Regions from separate parts of the Rubrivirga sp. SAORIC476 genome, predicted to be linked through region 2. Evidence: predicted binding sites of a transcription regulator. Region 2 holds the regulator's gene; the other holds the start of a gene.

What was found. Region 2 encodes HrcA, which represses chaperone genes, less so after heat shock. Its sites were predicted from a motif close to TNTTAGCACTCNCNNNNNGNGAGTGCTAANA; they were not measured.
Positions count from the first base shown of each region.
Region 1: a site for HrcA is predicted at 4,024-4,054, ahead of groES (co-chaperone GroES). Genes of this name have one in related genera too.

Region 1 is NZ_MVOI01000002.1:88,291-97,771, forward strand. It holds gene B1759_RS00445 (DNA double-strand break repair nuclease NurA) at 1-665, opposite strand, end outside; gene B1759_RS00450 (hypothetical protein) at 705-1,217, opposite strand; gene hemW (radical SAM family heme chaperone HemW) at 1,261-2,418, shown strand; gene B1759_RS00460 (DUF192 domain-containing protein) at 2,444-2,926, shown strand; gene B1759_RS00465 (hypothetical protein) at 2,923-3,435, opposite strand; gene B1759_RS00470 (DUF2085 domain-containing protein) at 3,435-3,923, opposite strand; gene groES (co-chaperone GroES) at 4,107-4,400, shown strand; gene groL (chaperonin GroEL) at 4,488-6,125, shown strand; gene B1759_RS00485 (hypothetical protein) at 6,462-6,902, shown strand; gene B1759_RS00490 (CAP domain-containing protein) at 6,967-7,557, shown strand; gene B1759_RS00495 (COX15/CtaA family protein) at 7,551-8,474, shown strand; gene B1759_RS00500 (NRDE family protein) at 8,474-9,250, shown strand; gene glmM (phosphoglucosamine mutase) at 9,225-9,481, opposite strand, start outside.
Region 2 is NZ_MVOI01000003.1:383,205-392,685, reverse strand. It holds gene gpmI (2,3-bisphosphoglycerate-independent phosphoglycerate mutase) at 70-1,599, shown strand; gene B1759_RS03515 (DUF2231 domain-containing protein) at 1,642-2,157, shown strand; gene hrcA (heat-inducible transcriptional repressor HrcA) at 2,284-3,348, shown strand; gene B1759_RS03505 (nucleotide exchange factor GrpE) at 3,432-4,004, shown strand; gene dnaJ (molecular chaperone DnaJ) at 4,062-5,234, shown strand; gene B1759_RS03495 (flavin reductase family protein) at 5,417-5,953, shown strand; gene B1759_RS03490 (TIGR02757 family protein) at 5,955-6,758, opposite strand; gene B1759_RS19585 (DUF4342 domain-containing protein) at 6,820-7,260, opposite strand; gene B1759_RS03480 (hypothetical protein) at 7,595-8,020, shown strand; gene B1759_RS03475 (hypothetical protein) at 8,693-9,115, shown strand; gene B1759_RS03470 (O-antigen ligase) at 9,198-9,481, shown strand, end outside.

The DNA.
Region 1 (9,481 bases), on a different contig from region 2:
CAGACTGGAATCCCGGCCTCCTTGAAGCGATCCAATTCGGCGACGTAGCGCGAGAGGAGGGTCGCTTCGAGACGGCGGTTCTTCATCCCGCGCAGCATCCAGCGGATGAGCGTCCCGTCGGCCATCGCGACGATGTCGCGTCCGCTGCGTTGCTCCTCGGCGGCGGTCTCGAACAGCCACCGGAGTTCCAGCTCGTCTCGCAGGGCGGACACGACCTCCGAGGTGACGTCGAGCGGCGACGCATCCGAGTCGTCCTCGGCGAGTTCGGCGAGGTCCTGCTGGCGGTATCGGAGCGTGGGCTCGGCCTGGATGAGCGGCGGGTCCAGCGTCCCGTAGTGAAACGCGACCCGGCCGATGTTGAGGAGGTAGCACGCCGGGTCGACGTGGCGGTCCGGGAAGATCTGCGACCCGTCCGTGGCGACCACGGTGACGGTCGCAGGCCGAGGGCCGCAGCCGTGGCACCCGTCGGGCTGCGAGCGAGGAATGGCGCGGAGCGGTCCGCCGGTCTCTCCCTCCGCACGTTCGGCGAGGGCCTCCCAGGTAGGGGCGCAGTCGGCCAGCGCTCCGAGGGCTCGCTCCCGTCGGCCCGCCTGTGCACGGTCTTCCTCGACGCGGTACGTCGCGAAGTCGGCGATCTGGGCAGCGAGGCGGGCGAAGTCGAGCATACCGCAAACTAACGGGGCGCCGCGCCCGACCTCCCGTCCTCAGTCCATGTGGACGGTCACCATGGAGCACGACAGCGACTGCCCCAGCCCCCGCTTGATGACCGGAAACATCAGACACGTCGCGACCGCCATCGCCAGCTCGACGTGGACGTCGTGGCCGAAGAGCGCCTCCATCCGCGCCACGTGGTCCGCCACGTCCGGGGCCTGGGAGGCGACAGCCTGGCCAAACGCGAAGGCGGCCTGGGCGTCGTCGTGGAGCTGAGCGGGGTCGTCGAGCGCGAGTTGCAAGGTGCTCGCTGCGAGTCCCTCCTTCCGCGCCATGCTGACGACCACCTGAACGCAGGTCCCACAGTCCTGGGCGAGCGTCGCGCCGAGGCGGGCGAGGTGCCACGCGTCGAGCGACGCCTTGTCGCGGTATGTGGTCGCCGGCATGGCCAGCATCCAGCGGGCGAACGCCGCGCCGGACGTGTCGGCCAGGGTGTGGAGGTAGGGCATCTCGCAGCCGGTCTGGCGTTCGGCTTTGGCGATGATGCGGTCGGAGAGGGCACCCATGTCGGCCGTCGGGGGTTGGGGACGCTCAGAATACCCTCTCCCCTTGGCTGGCCTCTACGTCCACGTCCCGTTCTGCACGCAGCGCTGCGTCTACTGCGACTTCTACTTCACCACGACCCGCCGCGACGAGGGCAGCTACGTCCGCGCGCTGCGCGCCGAGGCGGAGCGAATGGGCCAGGAATACCGTGCCACGGCCCCTTTGCGCACCCTGTACCTGGGCGGGGGGACTCCTTCTCTCCTCTCGCCCGACGCCCTGGCGGACGTGATCCAGGCCGCCCACGACCACTTCGACACAGCGGCACTGGAGGAGGTGACGGTCGAGGCCAACCCGGAGGACCTCTCCGGACCCGACGGCGCCGCGTGGCTCCGTGCCGCCCGCGACCTCGGCGTGACGCGCCTCTCGCTCGGCGTCCAGTCGTTCTTCGACGACGACCTCGCGTTCATGAACCGGGCCCACGACGCCGCCCAGGCCGAGGCGGGTGCCGAGGCCGCCGTCGCCACCATCGGGGACGTGTCGATCGACCTCATCTTCGGCATCCCCGACCAGCCGTTCGAGCACTGGGGGGCCAACCTCCAGAAGGCGATCCGCCTGGGCGCCACCCACATCTCGACGTACAGCCTGACGGTCGAGGAGAGAACGCCGCTCCACAAGCTGGTCGCGCTCGGCCGTGTGGTGCCCGAGGGCGACGAGCTGCTGCGTGAGCGCTACGAGTTCACGCACCGCTACCTCGCCGAGGCGGGCTTCGAACACTACGAGGTGTCGTCCTTCGCGCGACCGGGGCACCGGAGCCGCCACAACGAGGGCTACTGGACGCACGAGACGATGATCGGGCTCGGGCCGAGCGCGCACTCGTTCTGGCGGGAGACGCGCAGCCGCGGCTGGCGCTGGGCCGACGTGGCCCACCTCGGGCGCTGGCAGGGGCTGCTGCTCGCGGGCGAGACGCCCGTCGACTGGCGCGAGCAGATCGGCCCGGACGAGTTGGCGGACGAGGCGATCCTGCTCGGCCTTCGGCGCCTCGTCGACGGCCTGGACGTGGACCGGCTGGCGATGGACTACGGCATCGACCTGCTGACCGACAAGCGCGCCGAACTGGCGGCGCTCGAAGGCGCCGGCCTGGTCGAGGTCTCCCCGCGGCGGGTTCGGCTGACGCTCGACGGTGCCGCCGTGGCCGACGCCGTCGCGCTGAAGCTCGTAGGGTAGCTTTCCGCATCCCCCCGCTTCGACCATGCGCGCCGCTTTCGTCCTCGCCCTCGCCGTCCTCGCTGTCGGCTGCAAAGAGTCCGCTCCCGCCCCGGCCTCGTCTCCGTCGGCGGAGGCGTCCATTCCGTTCCGCATCGACGGCTCGCTCAGCTTCGTCCGCGGCGCCGACACGCTGCGGACCATCGACATCGAGATCGCGGACGACGACTCGTCGCGCGCTCGCGGCCTGATGCAGCGCAGCGTCATCCCCGGCGACACCGGGATGCTGTTCGTCTTCCCGCGCGCCGAGCCGCAGGCCTTCTACATGGCCAACACGCCCCGCCCGCTCGACATCCAGTTCTACGCCGCCGACTCGACGCTGCTGAACACGGTCGAGAACACCGTCCCGTACTCGCTGGACAACGTCCTGTCCGAGGGCGCCGCCCAGTTCGTGGTGGAGGTCCCCGCGGGTGTCACCCGGCGCATCGGGCTCGTCCCGGGGGACCGCATCACCTGGACGACCGACTAGGCCGAGCCGAAGTCGCTCACCGGCCCCTTCTTGAAGACCGACGCCGCGACGGCTCCCGCGAGGGCGCCGACGACGGCCAGCACCACCAGGGTCGCCGCCACCCCGATCGGCCCCTGCATCATCTCGGTCATCGTCATGGCCGACTCGATGGCCTCGGGCTCCAGGCCCTGGGCGATGAGTTGGTCGCGCGACCGCTCGGCCATCTCGGCGTCGGTCGGGTACACGTCGAGCATCTGCAGCACCCGACTGATCACGTAGTTCACGAGCCCGCCGCCGAGGATCGTGATGGCGCCGAGCCCAGCGCCCGTCCCCGCGGGCACCGTGATCGCGTTCGTCGAGGTGTAATGCCAGACCGTCAGCGCAGGGCCGAGGAGAGCCGCGAGGCAGCAGAGCGCGGACACGAGGTACTGGGCCGCCTGACCTCCGTTGACCGCGATGAAGCCGATGATGAGGCTGAACACCGCGTAAACGGCGACGCCGAGGAGGATGGAGGAACTCTTGCTGGGCATCAGGATGGGGTGGGGTGTGAGACCGGGACCGCTCGGGTGGGGGCGAGCAGGTTGGCGCCCAGAATGGCGCCGGCGACGAGGCCGAACAGGGCGCCCGTGAGAAGTCGCGAGGCAGGGGTGTTGGCCCAGATCCCGAGGGCGCCGACGGCCCAGTCGGCAGCCGTCGGGAGCGCCGCGAGCACGAGCCACTGGATCTGCGCGCCTCGGGCGATGCCTCGGGCCGCCGACACACCGAGGCCGGGCAGGGCCGCCAGACCCACGAGCAGTCCGACGAGGATGCCCGAGCACCGGTGACAGAGGGCGATGGGGCCGCCGTGGAGGTGGAGCGACCGCTCCGGCATCTGGTGGCAGACGGCCGCGAAGGCATGGTGAAGCATCGCGCCCGCGTCTCCGCCGAGGGCGGGCGGGATCACGGCGAGTACCGCGAGTGCGCCGACCGCGCTGAGCGCGACGGCCCAGCCAACGGTGAGCGTGCCAGGGCGAATCATGGCGGAAACCTACGGCCCGCGGTTCCCCCGAGGTGCGCCCCCGCCTTGACCTCGTCTTAATCATCCGGCAGGGACCCGGGGAGGACAGGCGCTGTTAGACCGCTAGCACTCTCGCGGGGAGAGTGCCAAACGCACCTGTTCCGCGGCCCCGCCGCCTCCCCTTTCCTTCAACCTACTGCACCCATGGCAGCATCCATCAAGCCGCTCGGCGACCGCGTCGTCGTCAAGCCCCAGGCCGCCGAGACCCAGACCGCCAGCGGCCTCTACATCCCCGATACCGCCAAGGAGAAGCCGCAGCGCGGCACCGTGCTCGCCGTCGGCCCCGGCAAGGTCGAGAACGGGACCAAGGTCGACATGACCGTCTCCGAGGAGGACACGGTGCTCTACGGCAAGTACGCCGGCACCGAGATCCAGCTCGATGGTGAGGATGTCCTCATCATGCGCGAGTCCGACATCCTCGGGATCGTCAACAGCTAATCGGCACGGGGTACGAGGTATCGGGTACGCCCGGCCTCGTCTCTCCCCGTCCCCAGTCACCACGAACCCAGTACCTACTCTAAAAACATGTCCAAGCAAATCACGTTCGACGCGGACGCCCGCAACCAGCTCAAGGAGGGCGTCGACGCGCTCGCCAACGCCGTCAAGGTGACCCTCGGCCCGAAGGGCCGCAACGTCATCATCGAGAAGAAGTTCGGCGCCCCGACCGTCACCAAGGACGGCGTCACTGTCGCCAAGGAGATCGAGCTCGAGGACCGGATCGCCAACGTCGGCGCGCAGATGGTCAAGGAGGTCGCCTCCAAGACGTCCGACGTCGCCGGTGACGGCACCACGACGGCCACCGTGCTCGCCCAGGCGATCATGACGCAGGGCCTGCGCTCGGTCAACTCGGGCGCCAACCCGATGGACCTCAAGCGCGGCATCGACAAGGCCGTCATCCAGGTCGTCGCGGAGCTGAAGACCCTCTCGCGCGAGGTCGGCGGCAAGGAGGAGATCGCCTCCGTCGGCTCCATCTCGGCCAACAACGACTCCGAGATCGGCGACCTCATCGCCGAGGCGATGGAGAAGGTCGGCAAGGACGGCGTCATCACGGTGGACGAGGCCAAGGGCACCGACACGTCGCTCGACACGGTCGAGGGCATGCAGTTCGACCGCGGCTACCTCTCCCCCTACTTCGTGACCGACCCGGACGCGATGGAGGTGGTGCTGGAGGACGCGATCGTCCTGATCCACGACAAGAAGATCTCGGCGATGAAGGACCTCATGCCGGTCCTGGAGAAGGTCGCCCAGTCGGGCAAGCCGCTCCTGATCGTCGCGGAGGACATCGACGGCGAGGCGCTCGCCACGCTGGTCGTCAACAAGCTCCGCGGCACGCTTCGCGTCGCGGCCGTCAAGGCGCCCGGCTTCGGTGACCGCCGCAAGGCCATGCTGGGCGACATCGCCACGCTCACGGGCGGCACGCTCCTCTCCGAGGAGATGGGCTACAAGCTCGAGAACGCGACGCTGGACTCGCTCGGCCAGGTCAACCGCGTCGTCATCACGAAGGACAACACGACCCTCGTGGACGGTGCCGGTTCGGAGGACGACATCAAGGCCCGCATCGGCCAGATCCGCAGCCAGATCGAGAACACGACCTCGGACTACGACCGTGAGAAGCTCCAGGAGCGCCTCGCCAAGCTGTCCGGCGGCGTCGCCGTTCTCAAGATCGGCGCGGCCACGGAGCCTGAGATGAAGGAGAAGAAGGCCCGCGTCGAGGACGCGCTCCACGCCACCCGCGCGGCGGTCGAGGAGGGCATCGTCCCCGGTGGCGGCGTCGCGCTCGTTCGCGCCCTGTCCGCACTCGATAACTTCGAGGTCGAGAACGAGGACCAGCAGATCGGTGTCCGGATCGTGCGCCGCGCGCTCGAGGAGCCGCTCCGCCAGATCGTGAACAACGCTGGCCTCGAGGGCTCGGTGGTCGTCCAGAAGGTGAAGGATGGGGAGGCCGACTACGGCTTCAACGCCCGCACCGAGGAGTACGGCAACCTGCTCGCGATGGGCGTCGTGGACCCGACCAAGGTGACGCGCACGGCCCTGGAGAACGCGGCCTCGGTCGCCGGCCTCCTGCTCACGACCCAGTCGGTCATCGTCGACAAGCCGGAGGACGCCCCGGCGATGCCGGCCGGTGGCGACATGGGCGGCATGGGCGGTGGCATGGGCTTCTAAGCTCACATCGGCTCCTCCCGCCTCGGTCGCTCCGGCGCCGAGGCGGACACCGCCAGGGGCGGCTCTCTTCGGAGGGCCGCCTTTTTTTGCTTCCGCCCAGCATCAGGGACTGCGTGCCCGGCGCGATCAGCGGGGGCCCTGGCCATCTCGGGCACCGCCTGGGCGGTATGGCGCCCGAGCAGCGACGGCCGGACACTGCAGGACAGGCGGCTCTCCGCAAAAGCCGGCCCATCCGCGCGGGGGCAGACAGGCGACAGGGAGAGGAAGGAGAGGTAGGACACCGGCGAGTTCCACCGAAAGAGACCCGCGGCGGTCGCGCGTGTCGTTCCTTGTGGCATGCGATACCTCCCTCTGCTCCTCCTGATTGCGGCCACCGGTTGCGCGCCCACCTTCGCCCCCGGCGACGAGATCCGCGGCGCGCTCGCCGAGGGCGACCAGACGACTGCGGACGGCTACGTGGTCGACGACCACCGCCTCCGTCTGCCCGCGGGCCCTGCCGTCCTGCTGACCGTCACCGCCGAGGCCTACGACCCCTTCATCGTCCTCGCCTCGGGCGACAAGCGACTGGGCCAGTCGACGGGCGAGGCCGGCCAGCGCCCCGCCTGCGTGACCGTGGACCCCGTCGAGGGTGAGGCGCTGGACCTGTTCGTGTCGAGCGGCATCGAGGACGGACTCGCGTACGGGCCCTACGTCGTCTCGATGGAGCCTGCGACCGCCGAGCGAATCGACGCCCTGCTGTGCCTGCCGACGTCCCGCGACGCGCCACCGGGCGGGTGACCGCGGTCGTGTGAACTCTGGTCGGAGGGTCCAACCGTGGCTCCCGCCGCGGCGTTTGCGGGCCATGCGCGTCTGGCTACTCCTGCTGACTCTCGCGGGCTGCACGTCTCCCGTGTCCCCTGCGCCTGAACCGGGCCCGGAGCCCACCCAGGAGACGGCCGAGGCGCCCGACCTCGCGGATCTTCCACGACGGATCCACACGGAGACCAACGCGGCGCGACGCCGGAGCGGCCCCGATCCGCTCCAGTGGTCGGACGCACTCGCCACGGTCGCCCGCTCTCACAGCGCCGACATGGCGAGACGAGGCTACTTCGCTCACGACACGCCCGAAGGGCGCACACCTCAGGACCGCGCACGGGCGGCCGGCATCGACTGCCGCATCGAGGTTGACGCCCGGACCGAGCGCGTCGGTGTGTCGGAGAACCTGTACCAGACCACCCGGTACGCCCGCATCCAGACCCGCGGCGCGGGCCCGACGGCCGTCCGGACGGTCGACTGGTTCAGCGACGAGGACCTGGCGGCGCGGACGGTCCAGGGGTGGCTGGACAGCCCAGGCCACCGTCGAAACCTGCTCGATCCCCTCTCGACCCAACACGGCATCGGGGTCGCCCCCGACGCCGACGACCGCGTCTACGTCACCCAGGTTCTGTGCTGACCTTCTCCCCCCGAACCGTGTCGCGCGTCGCCTGGGGCGTGCTCGGCTACACCGTGCTGGTGGTGCTCTGGGGCGCCTTCGTCCGCGCGTCCGGCTCCGGCGCAGGCTGTGGCGACCACTGGCCGCTGTGCAACGGCGAGGTGGTGCCGACGGCCCCGACGCTCAACACGATCATCGAGTTCGGGCACCGGATCACGAGCGCGCTGGCGGGTTTCGCGGTCATCGGCCTCGTCGTGGTGGCCTTCCGAGGCACGGCGAATGGCTCGCCCGTGCGGAAGGCGGCCGTCGCCAGCCTCGTGTTCATGGTGCTGGAGGGCGCCATCGGCGCGGCGCTGGTTCTGTTTGAGTACGTCGCCTACAACCCGTCCATCGGGCGAGCGATCTGGATGGCGGCGCATCTCACAAACACGTTCCTGCTGATGGGTGCGCTCACCCTCACCGCGTGGTGGTCCGAGGGCTTCGCCCCGCCCCGCCTCGGCCTGCGCGCCGAGGTGGGCTGGGTCGGCGCGACGCTCCTCGCGACCCTGGTGCTCGGCGCGGGGGGCGCGGTGACGGCGCTCGGCGACACCCTCGTGCTCGGCGGAGGCCTTGACCCGGCCACCGACCCCATCGTGGCCGCTCTGCTGGGAGCCCGAGTCTTCCACCCGACGATGGCCTTCCTCACGCTCGGCGTGCTGAGCGTCGCCGTGGCGGCCACGCGGACGGACGGCCGGACGAAGACGCTCGGTATGAGCCTCGTCGGCGCGTTCCTCGTCCAGATGGCGCTCGGCGCGCTGAACGTGGCGCTGCTGGCGCCGATCTGGTTGCAGATCGTCCACCTCTTGATGACGGACCTGATCTGGATCGGGATGGTGGTGTGGGCCTCTGAAGTGCTGTCGACGCCCGCTCGCGAGCCCGTCGCTTCCGTCTCGGCCTGATGTGTCTCATCGCCTTCGCCCTCGACGCGCATCCCCGCCACGCGCTGGTGCTGGCGGCGAACCGCGACGAGGCGTTCGCTCGGCCGGCCGCTCCGCTCGCGGCGTGGGACGACGTGCCGGGTGTGGTGGCCGGACGGGACCTGGCCGCGGGGGGCACGTGGCTGGGCGTCCGCGACGACGGCCGCTGGGCGGCGCTCACCAACGTCCGCGACCCGCGCCACCCGCGCCCGGCGACGCGCTCCCGCGGCCACCTCGTCACCGACTTTCTCCGGGCGGACGACTCACCCCAGGGGTTCGCCGAGGCGGTCTATGCCTCGCGGGAGCAGTACGACGGCTTCAACCTCGTCGTCGGCCAGGGCGCGACGGCGCGCGTGGTCTCGACCCACGCCGACCGCATCTGGCGCCTCGAACAGGGGGTGTACGGGCTCTCCAACGACATCCTCGACACGCCGTGGCCAAAGGTCAGTCGCGCACGATCCGGGCTCCGGAAGGCGATCCTGTCGGACCCGGTGCGGTTCGACGACCTGTTCGCCCTGCTCGACAATCGGGACGTGGCCCCGGACGAGCGACTGCCCGACACGGGCGTCGGGATCGAGTTGGAGCGCGTCCTCTCACCTGTCCGCATCGTCACGGAGGGGTATGGGACCCGCGTCTCCACCGCCCTGGTGATCAACCAGAGCGGCCTGATCCGCGTCGCCGAGCGGACGTGGAATCCGGACGGCACGGCCGGGGCGATGGTCGAGGCCGAACTCAGCCCGCCAGCAACTCGCGCTTGAAGCGCTCCGCCAGCGCGTCGGCCGCCTCGGGCGTCCCTGCCTCGGTGTAGACGCGGAGGATGGGCTCGGTGTTGGACTTGCGGACGTGCGCCCAGCCCTCGTCGAGGTCCACCTTGACGCCGTCGACCGTCGAGACGCGGCCCTCGTAGCGAGCGGCGAGCGTGGCGAGCAACGCGTCCGCGTCGAGGTCCTCGGTGAGGGTGACCTTGTGCTTGGCGATGGCGTAGGCCG
Region 2 (9,481 bases):
ATACTTCTGGGCCCCCTCTCCCGCGCTGTCTGCGCGGACCCATCTTTCCGAACTCCGAACTCCGAACTCGTGACCCACAAGCACCTCCTTCTCATCCTCGACGGCTACGGCATCGCCGAGGACCCGTCGGTCTCCGCCATCGCCGCAGCGAGGACGCCGTTCCTCGACGATCTGTTCGGCTCCAATCCCACCTCGACGCTGGAGGCGTCCGGCCGGGCGGTCGGGTTGCCGGCGGGACAGATGGGCAACTCGGAGGTCGGGCACCTCAACCTGGGCGCCGGGCGCGTGGTGTACCAGGACATCACGCGGATCGACAAGGCCATCGAGGAAGGCTCGCTGGCCGAGAACGCGGTGCTGCTCGGTGCCATCCAGCACGCGCAGGCCACCGGCGGGCGGCTCCACCTGATGGGCCTCGTGTCCGACGGCGGTGTCCACTCCCACCTCAACCACGTCGCGGCGCTCCTCAAGATGGCGGCGCATGAGGGGCTGCTGGGGGATCGCGTCGTGATCCACGCGTTCACGGACGGGCGCGACACGGGGCCGCAGGCGGGCGCCGGGTACGTCCGCCTCCTCCAGGCGGCGGCCGAAGCGGCCGGGGCCGGGGTGATCGGGTCCGTCGTCGGGCGCTACTTCGCGATGGACCGCGACCAGCGCTGGGAGCGCACGGAGACGGCGTACCGGCTCCTGACCGACGGGGTGGGGGAGAGCTACGCCGACCCGGCGGCGTTTCTGGAGGCGAGCTACGCCGACGGCACGACGGACGAGTTCGTCCAGCCGGGCGTCCTGGGCGACGGCGCGGGCACGCGCATCGAGGACGGCGACGCGGTCGTCTTCTTCAACTTCCGCTCCGACCGCGGGCGCCAGCTCACGCGCGCCTTCCGCGAGGTCGGCTTCTCAGGCTTCGAGCGGACGCCGCCGGACGTAGCATACGTCACCATGACGCGCTACAGCGCCGAGTTCGACGTGCCGGTCGCGTTCGACAAGGACAACCTCCCGGCCACGCTGGGCGAGGTCATCTCGAACGCAGGCCTGACGCAACTCCGGGCGGCCGAGACCGAGAAGTACCCCCACGTCACGTTCTTCTTCAACGGCGGGCGAGAGGTCCAGTACCCCGGCGAGTCGCGCGTTCTGGCCCAGAGCCCGAAGGTGGCGACGTACGACCTCCAGCCGGAGATGAGCGCGCCGGAGCTGGCGTCGCGCGTCGCCGAAGCGATCCAGACGGAGGCGCCGGACCTGATCGTGCTCAACTTCGCCAACCCCGACATGGTGGGCCACACGGGCGTGTTCGACGCCGCCGTGGCCGCCGTCGAGGCCGTGGATGCGGCGGCCAGGGTCGTCGTCGAGGCGGCGCGCGGGGCGGGCTACACGGTGGAGGTCCTGGCCGATCACGGCAACGCGGACAAGATGCGCAACCCGGATGGCTCGCCGCACACGGCCCACACGACCGCGCTCGTGCCGCACGCGATCGTGCGCGACGGCTTCGACGGCCCCATCCGTCCCGGCGCGTTGGGCGACGTGGCGCCCACCATCCTCGCCCTGATGGGCGTCCCCCAGCCGCCCGAGATGACGGGCACGTCGCTGGTCGATGTCACCTCGTAGCGAGTCGGGCGTAGGACCCGCTCTCGCTCGCTAACCCACGCCATGGACCTCATCACGCAGTACGACATCCCCTTCCTGCACCCGCTGGCGGTGCACTTCCCGTTGGTGTTGCTGCTGCTCGCGGCGGCGTCGGCCGGGTTGTACCTGCTGCTGGGGCGCGCCGTCTGGCGGCAGGCTGGGCTCGTGCTGTTCCTCCTGGGGACGCTCGGCGCGTGGGCGGCCGCGGAGACGGGGCACGATCTGAAGAACGCCGTCGAAGGCGACCCGATGGTCGAACTGGTCGTGGAGCGCCACGAGAGCGGGGCGGAGTGGACGCTCTGGATGAGCGCGCTGGCGACCTTCCTCTTCGCGCTCGTGTCGGCTGCACAGCTCCGCCTGCCACGTCGGGTGCCGACCGCGGACGCGGCCGATGCGGCTGCACCCGCGCCGACGCCGAGGCGGACGCGCGAGCCACTCTGGGGGCGCCTGCTGGTGCTGCTGCCCGCCCTCGCCGCGGCGGCGCTGGTCGCCTGGACCGCCCACCTCGGCGGCCTCATGGTCTGGGGCGTGCCGCGGTAGGGGGAGGACGAGGGGCGGATCGCACACCGTGCGACGGCGGACGTCCGCCGTCTGCTCCGTGAAGCCTCCGGGCAGGAGCCCACGCCGACGAACGACCGCTCGGGTACATTCGTTGACCGACCTGCTATGGCGTTCCCCGACTCTGACCCGCTCACCACCCGCCAGGAGGACGTGCTCCGTCGCGTCGTCCAGCACTTCATCGACACGGCCTCGCCGGTCGGGTCGAAGGCACTCGCCGAGGCGGTGGAGCTGTCGAGTGCGTCCGTCCGCTCCACGATGCGCGATCTGGAGGACGCGGGCTACCTTGGCCACCCTCACACGTCCGCCGGGCGCGTGCCCACCGAGCGGGGCTACCGCACGTACGTGGACTCGCTGATGGACGTGACGGGGCTCTCGGACCGCGAGGCGTCGTTGCTGCGAGAGAGCATCCGCCGCCGACTCGGAGACCTGGAGGCCGTCGCCCGCGAGACGAGCCGCCTGCTCGGCCGCCTCAGTCAACTGCTCGGCGTCGTGCTGACGCCGAGTCTGTCGACCGGCGTGCTGGAGCGCATCGAGGTCGTCCCGCTCGGTGCCACCCGCGTGCTGTTCGTGCTCGCCCTGCGCGGCGGGCTCGCGCGGACGGTCGCGGCCGAGGTCGATGTGGTCATCGACGAGCGCGCCCTCGACGGCATCGTGCGGCGCCTCAATGAGCGCCTCGCGGGCCACTCGCTGGAGGAGATCCGCCGAACCGGCCGCGAGCGCGTCCGTGACCTCGCCGAGGAGGACGGGACGGGCATCGTGCGCGTGGTCCTCCGCGACGGCAAGGCGCTCTTCCGCGAGGTCGCCCCCGAGCGCCGGGCCGCCATCGGAGGGGCCCAGCACCTCGTCGCCCAGCCCGAGTTCTCCAGCCCCGAGTGGGTCCGCGACGTGGTCGAGCTGGCCGAGAGCGAGGACGTGGTGGTCCACCTGCTGGAGACGCCGCGCCTCGTCGACCCCACTGACCCCGACCGGGCGGTCGTGCTGATCGGCCGCGAGGTCGGCCGCGGGCGCCCTGGCGACGGGCCCTCGTACTCCGTCGTGACCGCTCCCTACCGCCTCGGCGACGGCGTCGGCGCGGTGGCCGTGCTCGGGCCGACGCGCATGGACTACAGCCGCGCGGTTGGCCTCGTCGAGTACGTCGCCTCGCTGCTCGGCGACGAGGCCTCCGACTAGACCTCGTCTCCTTTTCCCACTCGTTTCGTTCCCCTCCGGCGCCGCGGGTCCGATTTTACCGAGCCCGGTCCTTCCTTCTGCACATGGCCGACCGCCCCGTTTCCCCTTCCGACGCCCACTTCTCCGACGAAGCCGTCGCCGAGCCCGACGCCACCTCCGAGGAGACGACCGCACCTGACGCCACGGCCGAGGCCGCTGCGGCGGCCGAGGAGATCCAGCGCCTCGAAGACCGCCTGCTTCGCGTCACCGCCGAGTACGACAACTACCGCCGCCGGTCCGTGACCGACCGCGAGGAGGCCGTCCGCCAGGGCCGCCGGGCCGTCCTGGTCCCCATTCTGGACGTGTACGACGACCTTGCCCGGTCGCTCGACGCCGCCGAGCGTGCCGCCCAGCAGGACGCCGGCTCGGGGTCCTTCGACGTGCTCCGCCAGGGCATCGACTTGGTGTTCCAGAAGTTCGGCGACGCGCTGAAGAAGGTCGGCGTGGTGCCCATCGAGGCGGTCGGACAGCCGTTCGACGAGGCGGAGCACGAGGCCATGATGCAGCAGCCCGCGCCTGACGGCACCGAGTCCGGCACGGTCTTGGCCGAGATCCAGCCCGGTTACCGGCTCGGCGACCGCGTCCTGCGCCACGCCCGCGTCATCGTCGCCGAGTAGCGGCAACCCCTCGCGCTCGCGTCCGTAGCGCTCCCCGCCCCCCCACCGACCGCCCCGATGCCCGCTGACACCGCCGAGCGCGACTTCTACGACGTCCTGGGTGTCGCCCGGACGGCGACGGCCGACGAGATCAAGAAGGCCTACCGCAAGCGGGCCATGGAGTCGCACCCGGACCGCAACCCGGGCGACGCCGAGGCGGAGGTCCGCTTCAAGGAGGCCGCCGAGGCCTATGAGGTGCTGTCGGATCCCGACAAGCGCGCGCGGTACGACCGGTTCGGCCGTGCCGGGCTGGGCGGCGCGGCAGGCGGTCCGCAGGGCGGGTTCACCGACATCTCGGACATCTTCTCGGCCTTCTCCGACATCTTCGGCGGCGAGAGCCGCTTCGAGGATGTGTTCGGGCGCCGGCCGGGCCAGCGACGCGGGCAGGGCCGCCCCGGCACCGACCTCCGCGTTCGCCTCGCGCTCACACTGGAGGAAGTGGCCGAGGGCGTCGAGCGGCAGCTCAAGCTCCGGAAGTACGTCGGCTGCGACCACTGCGCCGGTACGGGCGCCGAGGACAAGCAGAACGGGTTTTCCACCTGCCCGACGTGTCAGGGCTCCGGCGAGGTCCGCCAGGTGTCGAGTTCGTTCTTCGGCCAGTTCGTCAACGTGCAGCCGTGCCCGACCTGCGAGGGCGAGGGGCGGACGATCGACGAGCGCTGCACCGTCTGCTCGGGCGAGGGCCGGGTGAAGGGCGAGGAGACCGTCACCGTCGAAGTGCCTGCGGGGGTCTCGGGCGGCCACTACCTCCAGATCCGCGGCGCGGGCAACGCGGGCGTTCGCGGCGGCGCGGCGGGTGCGCTGCGCGTCGAGATCGACGAACGCGCCCACGAGCACTTCCAGCGCGAAGGGCTCGACGTGGTGTACGACCTCTTCCTCTCGTTCCCGGACGCCGCGCTCGGCACCGAGGCGACCGTCCCCACGCTGAAGGGCCGCGCCAAGCTCCAGATCGACAGCGGCATCCAGAGCGGACGCGTCCTGCGGATGCGGGGTCGCGGTCTGCCGGAGGTCGGTGGAGGGCGCCGCGGCGACCAACTCGTGCGCGTTCACGTCTGGACGCCCGAGCAGGTGTCGCCGGCGCTCCGCGAGGCCCTCGAACAACTGCGCCTGGAGCCCGACCTCAAGCCGTCGCCCGGCTCGAAGGACCGCAAGGGCTTCTTCAGCCGCGTCAAGGACGCGTTCACGAGCTAGGCGGGACCCGTCTGGGGCCTGTCGGAAGGAGTCTGAGGCAGGGGAGAGGGAGGCGACGGCGGTGGCTCCGAGTCCTCTCGCCTCGACACCGAAGTGGGGCGGGTGAGATCGTCGCGGCGAGCCGTCCCGTCGGGACCTCCGCCCGTTCAGGCACGTCCCACAGGCCAACGCTCTCGCCTTCCGTGCCTACCCCGCCGCCGACCGACCTCGCGCCTGAGCGCCCCGCTGCCGTCCCAGCGACGGGCGCTGCGCTCCGCCATGCGCTGCGCGACCTGCCCTCGCCCGTCGTGGTGGTTACCACCGAGACCGAGACCGGTCCGCGTGGCGCGACGATCGGGTCGTTCACCAGCGTCTCCCTCGACCCACCGCTCGTGTCGGTCAACGTGACGCACGGCACCCAACTCCACGACGCGCTCACCGAGGCGGACACCTGGGCCGTCCACCTGCTCGCCGCCGACCAGGCCGAGATCGCGTCGCACTTCGCCGTGCCGGATGTGAACGGGGAGGACCAGCTGGCGCCCTTCGGCCACGTCCGCGGGGGCGGGCCGCCGCTGCTGCGCGGGTCGCTTGGCGTGTTGCTCTGCCGGCCCCACGCGCACTTCGAGGCGGGCGACCACACCGTGTTCGTTGGCGCGGTGACGCACGTGATCGAGGGCGCTGGTCGGGACCCGCTCCTCTACTACCGCCAGTCGTACCGCGCGATCGGGAACGAGGTGTGAGTCAGCCCGCCCCGCGAGCGGGATCTGCGACCTCGGGCATCTCGTCGCCGCCGTAGGCGCCGAGGCCGAACAGCGCGAAGTCGTAGCGCGCTGGGTCCGCGGGGTCGAGCGCGCGGCACACGTCGGTGAGTTCCTGGACCGCCCGCCAGTCGTCATACCTGCGCGAGAGGAGGCCGAGCCGCCTCGCCTGAGTGCCCGTGTGGACGTCGAGCGGGATCACGAGCTGGCTCGGGCGTACGTTCGCCCACAGGCCGAGGTCGACCGGGCCGGGGCGCGTCATCCAGCGGGCGTACATCGCGAGTCGCTTGCACGCGCTCCCGGAAGAGGGACGCGCGAGATGCTTCGTCCGCATCCCGGCCTCTGGGACCGCGGTGAGTAGCGTGTCCGAGAACGTCTGGATGGCCGGTCCGATGTCGTCCTCGTCGGAGAGCCCGCTCGCGAAGAGAGCCCCGAGGGAGCCGTGCGCCTCCAGCACGGCCCGGAGGGAACGGGTCAGCGCGATGGCGTCGGCCGACGAGAACGTGCGGTGCTTGAAGCCGTCGAGGCGGTCGGCACGGGCCAGCGTGAAGTCGCGCACGAAGCGGTGCGGGCGCGCGTCCATCCGGTCGACCAGGTCGGCCAGCTTGTTCAGGATCGTCGCCCGGCGGCCCCAGGCCAGCACGGCGGCGAACAGGCCGATCACCTCCTGGTCCGCAGGGTCGTCGAAGGCGTGGACCACCGAGATGGGGTCCTCGTCGATGAACGCGGTCCGCTCGTACCGAGCGACCAGTGGGTCGAGAAGGGCGCGGGCGTCGGCGGGGGCCATCGGAAACGGCGCGCGGGCCGCTCCGTCGTGGAGCGGCCCGCGCGGCAGGGGAGGGGAGAGGCTACTCGGCAGGCGGCTTGCCGACGGTCTTGTCGGCGGCATCCTCGTCCTCGGCGCCCGCGTCGAGCGTGTTCACGTTGGCGACGGCCTCGTCCGAGGTGTCGTCGGCCGCCTCGTCCGAGTCTTCGCGCTCGATGACCAGCGTCACGTCGGACACGAGGGCGGCCAGCGCGCCGACGGCCGAGAGGACCGGGTTGAGCAGAAGGGCCGCAGCCCCGGCCCCGACGCCGACCGTCAGGGGGATCTCGAGGAGCACCTTCTCGCCGCGCTTGATGGCGACGCGCTTCACGTTGGCGTCCTCGATCAGGTCGCGGACCTTGTCGACGAGCTGGTTGGAGGCCACCTTGAGTTCCTCGGCGGCCTCGGAGGCGCGGGACTTGGCGGCGTCGGCGAGGCGCTGGGCCTCTGACTGGAGGGTGGGCTCGGGCTTCGGATCGGGCATGGGCGGGAGGGGAAGGGAGGGAATCGTGGTGCACGGTACGCCGTTCCGGTTGTTTCGTTCGCCCTCGTGCAGAGTGGGATTCTCTCCTCGGCGGACGGATCTCCACGGTCGGCGGGTGAGGCGGAAGACCGAGCACTCCGGGCCGATGCTGATAGTCGGCGCCTCCCTCTGCGATACGTGACAGGTTGCCTCGGCAAACGGTCCAGCGCCCCGGTGCCCCCGGACCGGTACGTGACCTGCACCATCCAGGGGTCTCCCGGTCGGCCGCCACGGCTGCCGAGGCTCACTCGGTCGCTCCTCGCAGCGGCGTTCCCTCTTCTTCTCGCTCACACACATGGGACAGCAGCAACTCCTCCTCCTCGTTCTCGGCATCGTGATCGTCGGCCTCGCGGTCGTCGTCGGCATCCAGGCCTTCGGTGAGAACCAGCGCAAGTCCAGCGCGGACGCGATGATCAACGACGGCGTCCGGATCGCCTCCGACACGCAGGCCTGGTCGCTCAAGCCGACAGCGTTCGGCGGCCCCGGCGAACTGGGCCTCGCCGAGCTGTCCTTCCCGCGCCTGGGCTACACGCTTGGTGGCAACGGCTGCGAGGCGAACGAGTACGGCACCCTCAACGGCTGCTTCGCACTCGCTGTCTCCACGACCGGCGGGGCGACGACGGTCACCATCACCGGCACGGCCGACAACGGCAACGTAGTCACCGTGACGGTGACTGGTCCCAACCCGGAGGACATCTCGGCTACGATCACGACCTCATAGTGCATCGGGTCGGGTCTCGCTTGCCGCCCCCGCTGGACATCGGTCCGGCGGGGGCTTCTCGTTTGGTCCGCTACGGTCGGGCTCGCGCCTCCGATGGCTCGACAGGGACCTTCGTCGACGCCGAGTGCCCCGTGCCTCTCACCGATACAAGAGGTAGAGGGCACGGCCTTGCGAGGGGCGCCGGGGGCCGGACAGACGAGGAACCGGGAGGCGCGCGCAGGCGGTGGACGAAACGCCGACTCGGGCGGCGCCATGGGTACCGCCCGTGGCGATCGGCCGGGGCGTCTGCGGGTCCGGGAGGAGAGTGCCGGCGCGAGAGCATCGCTGGGGTGATGCGATTGCGTGCATCTCCCATCTATCCAAGGAGGAGGGCGTTCTGGGAGATTCTCCCCCGGTCGTTTCGAATCGTACCCGGGCTCCTCGGGGAGGGGAGCCAGGGGAAAGGCGCCCCGACGGGCGACACGGACGAGCCAAGGGGCCCAGACGGCTCAAAATCGCGACACGGACGGTGTGCTGAACGCCTGGGAGAGGGTGCGCGGCGGATTGGGCACAGCGATGGCATCAGGAGCCCCCGTACCCCGGCGGCCGACTGGCTGCCACCGCCCCGGCGCACCTGCGAGGGGGCACTCTCACACCCGGAGCGCCCCGCTCCAACACCAACCACAACCCACCATGGGACAGCAGCAGCTCCTCCTCCTCGTTCTCGGCATCGTGATCGTCGGCCTCGCGGTCGTCGTCGGCATCCAGGCCTTCGGTGAGAACCAGACCAAGGCCAACGCGGACGCGATGGTCAACGACGGCGTCCGCATCGCCTCCGACGCCCAGGCGTGGAAGCTCAAGCCGCAGGCCTTCGGCGGCGGTGGCGCCCTCGTCGGCGAAGAGAACTTCACCGGCCTCTCCTTCGCGCAGCTCGGCTACGCTGAGGGCACGCAGACCGGCTGCGACACCTACGGCAACCTGAACGGCTGCTACACGCTCGTCGCTACGGGCACCGAGGTCACCATCACCGGCACCTCCGCGCAGGGCAACATCGTGACCGTCATCGTCGACGGCACGGACCCCGACGACATCGCGACGACCGTCACCAACTCGTAACGAGTCGGATCGAGTCATCGTCGGCGCCCCCGCTGGACTCCGGTCTGGCGGGGGCGCTCTCTGTTCGCCCCGCTCGCCCGCCATGCGCGCTCCATCTCCCGCTTTGCTCTCCCGGCCTTCCGCCTCGGTCGACGCGACGGACATCCTGACCGCTACGGCCCTCGCCGTGGCCGTCCTGGCGCCCCTCGCACCCTCGCTGCTCGCGGCCCAGCCCCACGACGGGCAGCGGCTCGCGCAGCTGGCGGTTCTCCTCGGCACGGGCGTCTCCGTGGCCGTGGTGCCCGCCATCCGGGCGAGCCTGCTCCGGGCCTGGGCGGCCCTGCCCCCGGTCCTGCGCGTCGCCTTCGGCGGTGTGGTGGGCCTGGG